2 regions of the Bradyrhizobium sp. Ken01 genome follow, and region 1 is predicted to be linked to the other one. Evidence: predicted binding sites of a transcription regulator. Region 1 holds the regulator's gene; the other holds the start of a gene.
The links. The regulator LexA, encoded in region 1, represses DNA repair genes until DNA is damaged. The targets are predictions, from matches to a motif close to TGTTCNNNNTGTGTTCNG.
Positions count from the first base shown of each region.

Region 2: AC0L3S_RS03520 (DUF3072 domain-containing protein) is a predicted target of LexA. The motif match lies at 2,579-2,596, and genes of this name have one in related genera.

Region 1 is NZ_JBVVPC010000036.1:44,940-49,853, reverse strand. It holds gene AC0L3S_RS28515 (ComEC/Rec2 family competence protein) at 1-1,499, shown strand, start outside; gene AC0L3S_RS28510 (hypothetical protein) at 1,638-2,075, opposite strand; gene lexA (transcriptional repressor LexA) at 2,550-3,251, opposite strand; gene AC0L3S_RS28500 (molybdopterin molybdotransferase MoeA) at 3,427-4,638, opposite strand; gene AC0L3S_RS28495 (hypothetical protein) at 4,848-4,914, opposite strand, start outside.
Region 2 is NZ_JBVVPC010000002.1:306,437-311,350, forward strand. It holds gene AC0L3S_RS03500 (hypothetical protein) at 39-557, shown strand; gene AC0L3S_RS03505 (hypothetical protein) at 1,062-1,328, shown strand; gene AC0L3S_RS03510 (hypothetical protein) at 1,334-1,603, shown strand; gene AC0L3S_RS03515 (hypothetical protein) at 1,937-2,167, shown strand; gene AC0L3S_RS03520 (DUF3072 domain-containing protein) at 2,307-2,444, opposite strand; gene AC0L3S_RS03525 (hypothetical protein) at 2,917-3,093, opposite strand; gene AC0L3S_RS03530 (hypothetical protein) at 3,269-3,541, opposite strand; gene AC0L3S_RS03535 (hypothetical protein) at 3,718-4,020, opposite strand; gene AC0L3S_RS03540 (hypothetical protein) at 4,265-4,450, opposite strand; gene AC0L3S_RS03545 (HU family DNA-binding protein) at 4,863-4,914, shown strand, end outside.

The sequences.
Region 1 (4,914 bases):
GCGCGACGCTCGACGGTGACAACAGGGCGATCGCGACCGCGCTGCTCACCGGGCGGCGCGATGCGATCACCACGCCGGTCAACGACGCCATGTTCATCTCCGGCCTCGGCCACGTGCTCTCGATCTCCGGTTATCACATGGCCGTCGTTGCCGGTGTCGTGTTCTTCGCGGTACGCGCGCTGCTCGCTCTGATTCCGGGACTGGCGGCGGGCTTCGCCATCAAGAAATGGTCGGCCGCCGCCGCGCTGGTCGCTGCTGCGTTCTACCTGCTGCTGTCGGGCGCGGAGGTCGCGACGCAAAGATCGTTCTTCATGACGGCGGTGGTGCTGATCGCGGTGATGGTCGATCGCCGCGCCATCACCTTCCGCACGCTTGCTGTGGCTGCGCTGATCGTGCTGGCGGTCGCGCCGGAAGCGCTGGTGCATCCGAGTTTTCAGATGTCGTTTGCGGCAACCCTCGGCCTGGTGGCGCTGGTGCAGATCGGCATGCCGAATTTGTTTGCCTCGCCGGACCATTCGGCGACCGCGCGCATTGCGATGTGGGGCGGCCGCGAGATCGCGATGCTGTTCATGGCTTCGCTGATTGCGGGACTTGCGACCACACCCTACGCCGCTTTCCACTTCCACCGTGTCACGCCGTTCGGCGTGCTCGCCAATCTCGGCGCGATGCCGGTAGTCTCGGCGCTGGTGATGCCGGCGGGACTGTTGGGGCTGCTTGCTGCTCCGTTCGGGCTGGACAGCGTGTTCTGGTGGCTGATGGGGATCGGCATCGACTGGATGGTCGCGGTCTCGCGCTGGGTCGCGGCCTTGCCGGGCGCGGTCGGCCGCATCCCGGCGTTCGGAATCGCGCCGCTGATCGCGGCGAGCCTGGGAATCATCGTGCTGGGCTTGTTGCGGACGCCGCTACGCTGGTCCGGCGCCCTGGTGCTGCTGGCAGCGATCCTCTGGGGACTGTCGGCGCGGCAGCCCGACATCCTGATTGCCGGGGATGGCGCGAGCGTCGCCGTGCGGGGCAAGGACGGATATCTGCACCTGATCAGGACGAACAAGGACAGCTTTCTGCTCAAGGAATGGCTCGCTGCCGACGCCGATCCCCGCGATGCGGGCAGAGCCTCGCTGGCCGATGGCGTGTCCTGTGACGAATCCGGCTGCGTGACGCCACTGGCCGACGGGAGGCTGGTCGCGCTGGCACTCCGCGCCGACGCTCTCGCGGACGATTGCAGTCGGGCCGCGCTGGTGGTGACGACACGTCCCGCGCCGCCCGATTGCGCCGCGATGGTGGTCGATCGGCAGCGGCTCGCCAGCCAGAGCGCGCTGGCGCTGACGCAGCGTGGCGACGGTTTTGCGGTTCAGGCGGTGAGGGCGAGAGGCACGAGCCGCCCCTGGTTGCCGGCCGGCGCCGGCGAGGGTGATTTCGACGGCAGCCTCGCGCCGAAGACGACCGCGTCCCGCATCAAGGACGCAACGCCGGCGGAGACGGACTTGCAGGCCGACGATTGATCTGATGGTGCGGAGCAACGCAGTGGATCGGTGCGTCCGCTCGGATTCGCTGGGCGCAAACTACACCATCTCGCCGGCCACGGCCGGCGATGGCGATTCAATCCTGACCTCCGACCTCGTAGCCGGAGGGCGGCTGTTTCAGCCGATCGGCAGGTGCGTGACGGTCGGCTGCCTGCTGTCGGCGATGATCTGCGCCTTGTGCTCGCGCTCGGTGACCGACTGGGTCACCGGCAGTTGCAGCACGGTCGCTCGCTGGCCTTCGACGAGCTGCGTCACCAGGACATATTTGCCGTCGGGGAATTCGATCGCGTCGTGATGGCGGTCGGGGACGTGCGGATCGATTTTGCCGAACTTGCCCACGCGGGAATTGATGGTGCGCGTCCAGATCCAGCGATTGTCGTAGCGGACGTCGTCGGCGAAGGCGAGCTCCGTTCCCGGCAGCAGGCAGACGGCAACGGATGGATCGGCTGCGGAGGCGAAGCCGCGCGTCGAGGTGCCGCGGAAGCTTGTCGTGACGATCGTCTCGCCGACTTCGGCGGGGCGCGACGCGACGGCATGTAGGCTGTAGTCACACATCGGGTGCTCCTCATGCTGGGATAGCAACCCGCGTCTCTTATCGAGGCGCAGGCCTCCATCAGAGTGGAAGCACGAAAGCTCTGCTTGGTTGTGGGCAAATCTGCGGCTGGCTTCCGCAAGCCGCGATCACATTATCTTTCCCGAATCCAATAGGAACAAAGCTCGCCGCGATGCATTCGGGAGGCGCGTGCGCGAATATTGCCGGCTGGTTGCAATGGTTGCTCGATCGCATGCCGTTGCGGACTTGACCGCTGGCCGCCGTTTCCTCGAGCCGCGAAGCGGTGCCGCTTCGTCGGCGTCGCGAGGAGCCAGCGCCGGAGGAGGGGCCGGATAGTCTGTGCAGAACCAGAAAGACCATCCAGCCGGAGCGGATGATGATCCGCTCCAATCTCCGACCGGCGATGCCGATCGGAAGCGCGCAAGGCGCCAAGTACTTCGGGTATGAAGCACTTCCGGCATGAAGTACTTCCGTTATCAGTACTTCCGGTAAAGCCCGATCAGCTTGCCCTGAATCTTCACCCGGTTGGGCGGCAGGATGCGGACCTCATAGGCTGCGTTGGCGGGCTCGAGCGCGATCGAGGCGCCGCGACGGCGGAAGCGCTTCAGCGTCGCTTCCTCGTCGTCGATCAGCGCCACCACGATGTCGCCGGTATCAGCGCTCTCGTTGCGCTGGATCAGCGCCATGTCGCCGTCGAGGATCCCGGCCTCGACCATGGAATCACCGCGTACTTCGAGCGCGTAATGCTCGCCCGAGCCGAGCATGTCAGGCGGTACGCTGATGGTATGGCTGCGGGTCTGCAATGCCTCGATCGGCGTGCCGGCCGCGATGCGGCCCATCACCGGCACCGCCACGGGACGTTCGCCCTCGTCAGCGGGCAGGCTGGAGCCCGCACGCACCTTGCCGAGATTGCCCTCGATGACGCTCGGCGTGAAGCCGCGGCGGCTGCCGGCGGCTGCCTGGAGCTCCGGCAGCTTGATGACTTCAATCGCACGGGCGCGGTTGGGCAGGCGTCGGATGAAGCCACGCTCCTCGAGCGCCGTGATCAGGCGATGGATGCCCGACTTCGAGCGCAGGTCGAGCGCATCCTTCATCTCGTCGAAGGAGGGCGGCACGCCGCTTTCCTTCAGACGTTCACTGATGAACCGCAGAAGCTCGTATTGTTTGCGCGTTAACATCTCGACCAAAGTCCCCCGGTTGATGTCGTCCGATTCCGAGACGCTGAATTCGGCCATAAGCCGCTACATGCTCGAAACAAATCATGAACGGACACTATATGTTCGATACATGTTCCGCAACTGCTTAATTTACCGTGAACGGAGCAAAGTTCGCGGAACGCGCATTGCCGGACGCTCAGACGGGGAGCCGCAACACTTCGCAAGCCGTGCCGGCTTCGGCCTTCGGCGCGAACGGTGCGCGCACGAGAAGTACCTGTGCTGCAGCGAGATTCGCAAGCAGCGAAGAGTCCTGATGATTGACGGGAAGAACGACGCGTGTGCCATCGTCACGCTCCTCCAGATGCGCGCGCAGATAGTCCTCGCGCTGGTCGTTGGCGCCGACGTCGCGGCCGAGCACGGCGCGTTCACGGCGGTGGTGAATCACCGAACGGCCAGACAGGACGCGAATCAGCGGCACCATGAACAGGAAAGCGCACACATAGGACGACACGGGATTGCCCGGCAGGCCGATCACACCCATTGCGCCGAGCCGTCCGTGCATCATCGGCTTGCCTGGCCGCATCGCGATCTTCCAGAACGCTATCGCGATGCCTTCGTCCCGCAGCGCCTGCTGGACCAGATCGTGGTCGCCGACCGATGCGCCGCCGGTCGTGATCAGGACGTCGGCGCCGCTCTCACGGGCGCTGCGGATGCCGGCGGTGGTCGCCTCCAGCGTGTCGGCGGCAATACCGAGGTCGATGGTCTCGGCGCCCTCGCTGCGGGCGAGCGCGTGCAGGGCGTAGCCGTTGGAATAGACGATCTGGCCGTGGCCGGGCGTGGTGCCCGGCATCACCAGCTCGTCGCCCGTGGCGAGAATCGCGACTTTCGGACGCCTGAAAACGGCAAGGTGCGGATGATTCATGCCGGCGGCGAGCGCGAGGTCGCGCTCGGTGAGACGGCTTCCCTTGCGCAGGAGCACGTCGCCCTCGCGGAAATCGATACCGGCTGGGCGGATGTGCCGTCCGGCGATCGCGGCTTCCTTGATCGTGATACGTTTGCCGGCGACAACAGTGTCTTCCTGGATCACGACGGCATCCGCGCCACCGGGAATGACGCCGCCGGTGAAGATCCGTACGGCCTCGCCGGCGCCGACCCTCCCGGCGAACGGTCGGCCCGCCGCGACTTCGCCGATGACGGTGAGCTCCGAATCGATCGTCGCGGCGTCGGCCGCCCGCACCGCGTAACCGTCCATCGCCGACATCGCCTGCGGCGGCTGCGTGCGCCGCGCCGCGACGTCACGCGCGAGCACGCGATGGTAGGCCTCGTCGAGGGAAATCATTTCTTCCGGCAGTGGCTCTGCATCCGCCAGCACCGCGGCGAGCGCGTCGGAAACCGGCATCAAGGCCACGGCGAAAACTCCTGCTCGGCACGTTCGGGCGAATGTTCCGCAAGTCTTCTAGCCGAGCGCGGGCGCAGAGGCAAAAACGGGGGCAGTCATCCCGCCGCTTCGCATCGTTCCGGAAGCCGGGATCAAGCGCGTCGCGGCATGATCCGAAGAACGTGAGAGATCGGCAGGAAAGTGGTCATCGAAGCCACGAAATCACCGGCTTGCATCGATCAGCTGCCTGCCTGCCCGGATGTTACGTCGGGCGCCTTGGATCCCTTATCCTTGTCGGGCAACGGA
Region 2 (4,914 bases), on a different contig from region 1:
TGACAAGTAAGGGGTGAATTTTAGCTGCTGAGGGATTCATGTCTGACAGAACCCGTCTCATAATTGACGTGGCCTGCAACATTACCGAGATTTTGCTCAATTTACTATTGCGGTTCATGCGTCCCTTTTCATCGGGCGACAAGGAGCTAAGAATTCGGCCCTTCGCTACCGATGGTCGATACATTTTTTTCGGTAAGCAGATCGAGCCGACGACCATTGATAGTCGAATTCAAAAGATAGATTCAGCTCGTGCGGGTCTGACGGAAGCCCTATCAGCGATGGATGAGCTGAAGTTGATTGCAGAGGCAAACAAAAGGGATCTTGCTTTACTCAACTCTCAAATAAGGAGTGCCGAAGCCCAGCGGCAGAGTGTGAGCACGCGGTTGAATACTATCAAGGGGATTGCTGCACTAGACTCCGAATCTGTGCGCGTCGTGTTGAGACTTCCAACCCGCATAGGTATCTGGACGGATCGCGTGCTGGCATTTGCATTCGGCGTCGGTTCGTCGATCGTTGCGAGCTATGTCTATGATTATTTCATCAAGCCTCATTTGTGAGCCGCACAGGACGTGGGGTGGGTAATTCGATGGAGATTGATGATGACGGTGAGTAGCATAATGCGACCGGAGTGTTTGTATCGCTAGCCGAAACGTTGCCTTGCTCATCTATGCTGTAAGTCTCTTCCAGCATCGCTGCGTGCTCGTGGGGTGATAAGACGGAATGCAGCCGGCTCTGTTCGAGGATGCTCAGCTTAAGCCGCCAATTTAGACCCTCGATAGCGGCAAAGACCGCTCGGATGTAATCCCGTCGATTGCCTTGCGTGTCATTGGCACGCATCCGTTTTTCGCAAGCCACAACATCGTCGATAACTGTATGCGTGAATGATTTCTGGTCCATCATTTACCTCAAAAGTGGACGATGGCAATTCTGGGTTGCTAAGCCAAGAGGCTATTCGGTTGCGCAGCCCAAGGCGCGGGCTGATCCAACACATTTGCCTCAAGCATCGTCTTTTTACGGCTAGCGCACGACTGCCACCATCCGACGCAAAGGCATGGTCCTTAATGCCAACGGCGCTGAATAAGGCCTCGCCAGATGAACTCCTCGCGGACATGACGCGACTAACCGCCATGGCCAATATTCTAGGCGAGCTTCTGTTCGCACTTCTCCGCTCAATTGTTGCTGGATGGGCGTATGCGCTCTGGGTCAAAGTGGCGACATGGCTCGAGCCGAAAATCCAACGGCGTTGGGTGAAGGTTGCCGTAGGAGGCCTCCTCGGCCTCGCAGCCTTTTTTATGATTCCGATCGTGATGGGACTGTTGGGGCTTTGAAGACAATGAAATCGGGTGTCATCATCGCACTGGCAATCGGGGCGGTCGTCTCGACGGTGCTGCTCGTCATGGAGCAGCTCACCGACTATTCCATCGCTGTGATGGCATGGGAGATGCCGGGTATATCCGCAGCTTACCTTTTCTGGGGAGCGGTCGGCAGCTCCGTGTTCCTGGGCGTCGCCATCACTTGGGCCGTGAATGCCGTCGTTTACGGGGCGCCCGCCTTCGTCCTCGTTACAGTGGTCAAGCTGGCAATCCGCGATGTACGGAAGTGATCTGGCAATGACCGTGATGTCCGATATTGGCCTATCCGTCGGGAATTACGAATTACGGTGACGCGCAGTTGGCTGCCTGATCGCAGTGCTCTTCGCGAACACCGATGGCTCCCCTTGCGGGACAGTGCACTGACACCGCCCGTGCCCAACGAAACGCATCGCGCTTAACGTTTGTGAATGCCGCGTCGGCCGAACGTCTGCAACCTCTCTCGGTATCGGCGGCACTTCGGACATTGGTGGAGTCAGGCTCTCCCATCTCGCAGGGCGCGCGGGGTGCATGCCTTTCGGCGTCCGTCGCCCAACAAGTAATCTTGATGAGATTGAGGACTGTTGATGTTGCTTCTGGAAGAGTTCAACGCACGAACGCTGTCGCAGATGGACAGGGCGCTGGAGCGCGTCAGCGAGATGATGCCTGAGGTGATGGACGCCTACGCCGCGCGCCGGTATGTCGCCGAACGGATCATCCACTGCGCCAAGCACGAGACACGCGAAATCGACGGCCTCGTCGCGGCCGGCCGTCGTGCGGTCGCTGAGCTCGCTGTCAGGGTCGTCGGAAGCGATTAGCCGCCTGGTCGCGAGCCTGCGTTACAGGACCGCGCTCGCCGTCGATGATTGGTCCGAATTGGCGCTCCGCGAAAGCGATCGGCGGCCTTCCTGTCGGCCGCCGCCCCGTCAATCCCAAGTTTCGAAATGCTGAAGCTCTCTACTTCTCGAGCCCGGCCTTCTGCCGCATCGTGTCGATCAGCTCTGACGCCTCTGCCTTGGTCAGATTCTCCTCGGGGAGGGGCTTGTGCGCCTGCTCGGCGAGGGTCTTGAGGTAGGATTCCTGGGCGCCGGTCATCGGGTCGTCGCCGGAGACCCAATCCTTCGGATCCTTTTGTGTGTTGTCCGTGGGTTGTCAGCTGTCTTGTCAGCCATCTTATTGTTAGTCATGGCGATCTCTCCTTTTCAGGTTCAATGCCGGCTTGTGCTTTTTGTTCCTTGTTTGTTCGTGGCTCGCCCATGACGCGGCAAGGTGCCCACCTGCCCAGATGAGGCTTGGCTGCATCCATCTGCGTTGAAATGCTGCCGCATACTCATCCCTCATACTGAGGGCCCGCCGCAGGCGGGCATCTCGAAGGATGGTCGCAGTCGAGCTTCAGCCAAATGTTTCTGCATATGCGATAGCCTTGATATCGATAGCCTTGACATCGATAGCCTTGCACGCGATGGCGCGTGTATCGACAAACCGCCCCCGACATTGCCGGAGGCGGTTCTCGAAAATCAGGCCGGAGAATTATCGCGAACCGATATTCAGTCCACGCGAAAATGCCCTAGTGACCGGTACCCGGCTTGGTCGTCTTCGGCGGCTTGCCGTCTTCGATCCGGCCTTCGTTGCGCAGGTCTCGACCTTCCTGAGCCTTCTTCTGGCTCTCGGGGGACTTGCCGTGTTCGTTCATCTCTTCTTTGATGAACCCGGCGCCTTCCTTCACTTTGCCTTCAACGCTCATGACGATCTCCCTTGCTGGAGATGGGGCAACTCGCGGCGAGAGCTGACCGTTCCGGTGCGCGCACGATTGTGAGGAGTGCATTCGCGGCAGGTTCCAAAAAGACCCTTGTCATGAAATGGCCGCGCCGCTTGTGGAAGCGACGCGGCCGGGAAGCCGGCCGTACAAGGAAACCGGCTTACTTCATGTTGCTGCGGGTCCTGGTGCCGCCCTGGTCGCTGCCGGGGCCGGAGCCACCCTGGCCGGAGGCGTCGGGCCTCACCGTTCCGCCCTTGCTCATGCCGTCATGGCTCATGCCGGTCGTGCCGCTGCTCATCGTGCCCTTGTCCGTGTTGGTCATGCCGGGCTTCTGCATGTTGTCGGACTGCGGGGCAGGGCCGGTCTGGTTCTGCGCAAAGGCGGAGCCGCACATGAGGCCCAGGGCGGCAGTCGCAATGATGAGCTTCTTCATCTCAAACTCCTGGTTGGTTGTGTGGCCCAACGGGAGTGCAGAAACCGTGTTCCTAAAACAGGGCGTTCCGGAGTGCAAAAATTCTCGTCTGCAATGAGGGTACTTTCGGTTCTGATCGACTCAGAACCGTTCCAGATTGTTGTGACGCGTTTTCTTCGCGCGAACTTGAAAACGCTCTAAGCCGCAAGCCGCTGGTCGGCCGGGCCCGTCAGGTGCTTGAGCACCTCCGCATGCTCCAGGTCGGGAACCGCAATGGCCGTGTGGCTGTAGCTCGTATGGGTTCGTGATTTCGAGATCCTGTCCAGGATCTCGCCGCCCTTGATGACGTGAAGGCCCATGCCCTCTCCGGTCGGGAAGATTGCGAGCACCACGTCATAGGCGGTGATGACGGCGCGAAGCGCTTCGGCCTTGTCTTCGGCAATTTCGACGAACACGCGAACATCAGCCGCGAGTTCACGCAGCTCGTTAAAATCCAGCACTGTGGGTTACTCCAACGCAACGATACTGAGAGGAGCTTGGAGGCGTTAGGTTACCGAAGTCTCAACGGCGCATGCCCGGTCACAGGTTTATCGACCAGGCGCCCTCGCGAGGCGATAGACAAGCGAGCGTTGCCGCCTGCTCGGCAATGCGCCGGCACGGAAAGAACGTCTGGAACGGGGAGGGACGAAGCGCGCCTCATACCCCTAAGGGCGTCACACGATGCGCGCGTGACTTATGCGCGCTTTACTTGGCGTATCCCTGGGAGCGGAGCCACGCGATCTTGCGGTCGCCGTTGATCCAGTCGTCGGCATCTGCCTTGCTGGTAAAGCCCTTGATTTCGCGCTGTTCGCTGTCCGGGTAATCCGCCAGGATTTTCCAGTCGTTGTCTGCAATGCGGACGGTTTTGAAGGTCACTTTTGTTTTTGCCATGCCGCATTATGCAGGAGATGACCGGAAAAGAGAACCTGCCTTGTGACGGTCACCCGTGCGGCCCCAGGCGTCGACCTGGGGGCCAGCCTGATCGGCATTGCGCGGCCGGGTCCCCCGGAAAAGGCGAAAGCCCCGCCTGGGGGAAGCGGGGCTCTCTGATGGGGGTGAAGCTTGGGGACTTCAAAGAGTTAGACGCCTCAGGGAGAAAATGGTTCAACGCGGAAACGGCGCAAGCTGCGGCATCTTTGCCCGGGCGTCCGCCGCTCCCGCCGAACCCCCTGCTTGCGTTTTGGGCGTCGATGGGTTCTAAGCCCCGTCACTTCATGAAAGTTGGCATGAATCAGAAGCGCGTTGCGCGGTTGGACCGCGTCCTGAGCAAAGCCTGCTCGCGCGCACAGAAGGAAATTCAGACATGGCGAAGATGACCAAGACTCAGTTGATCGATGCAATTGCCGAGGGCACGC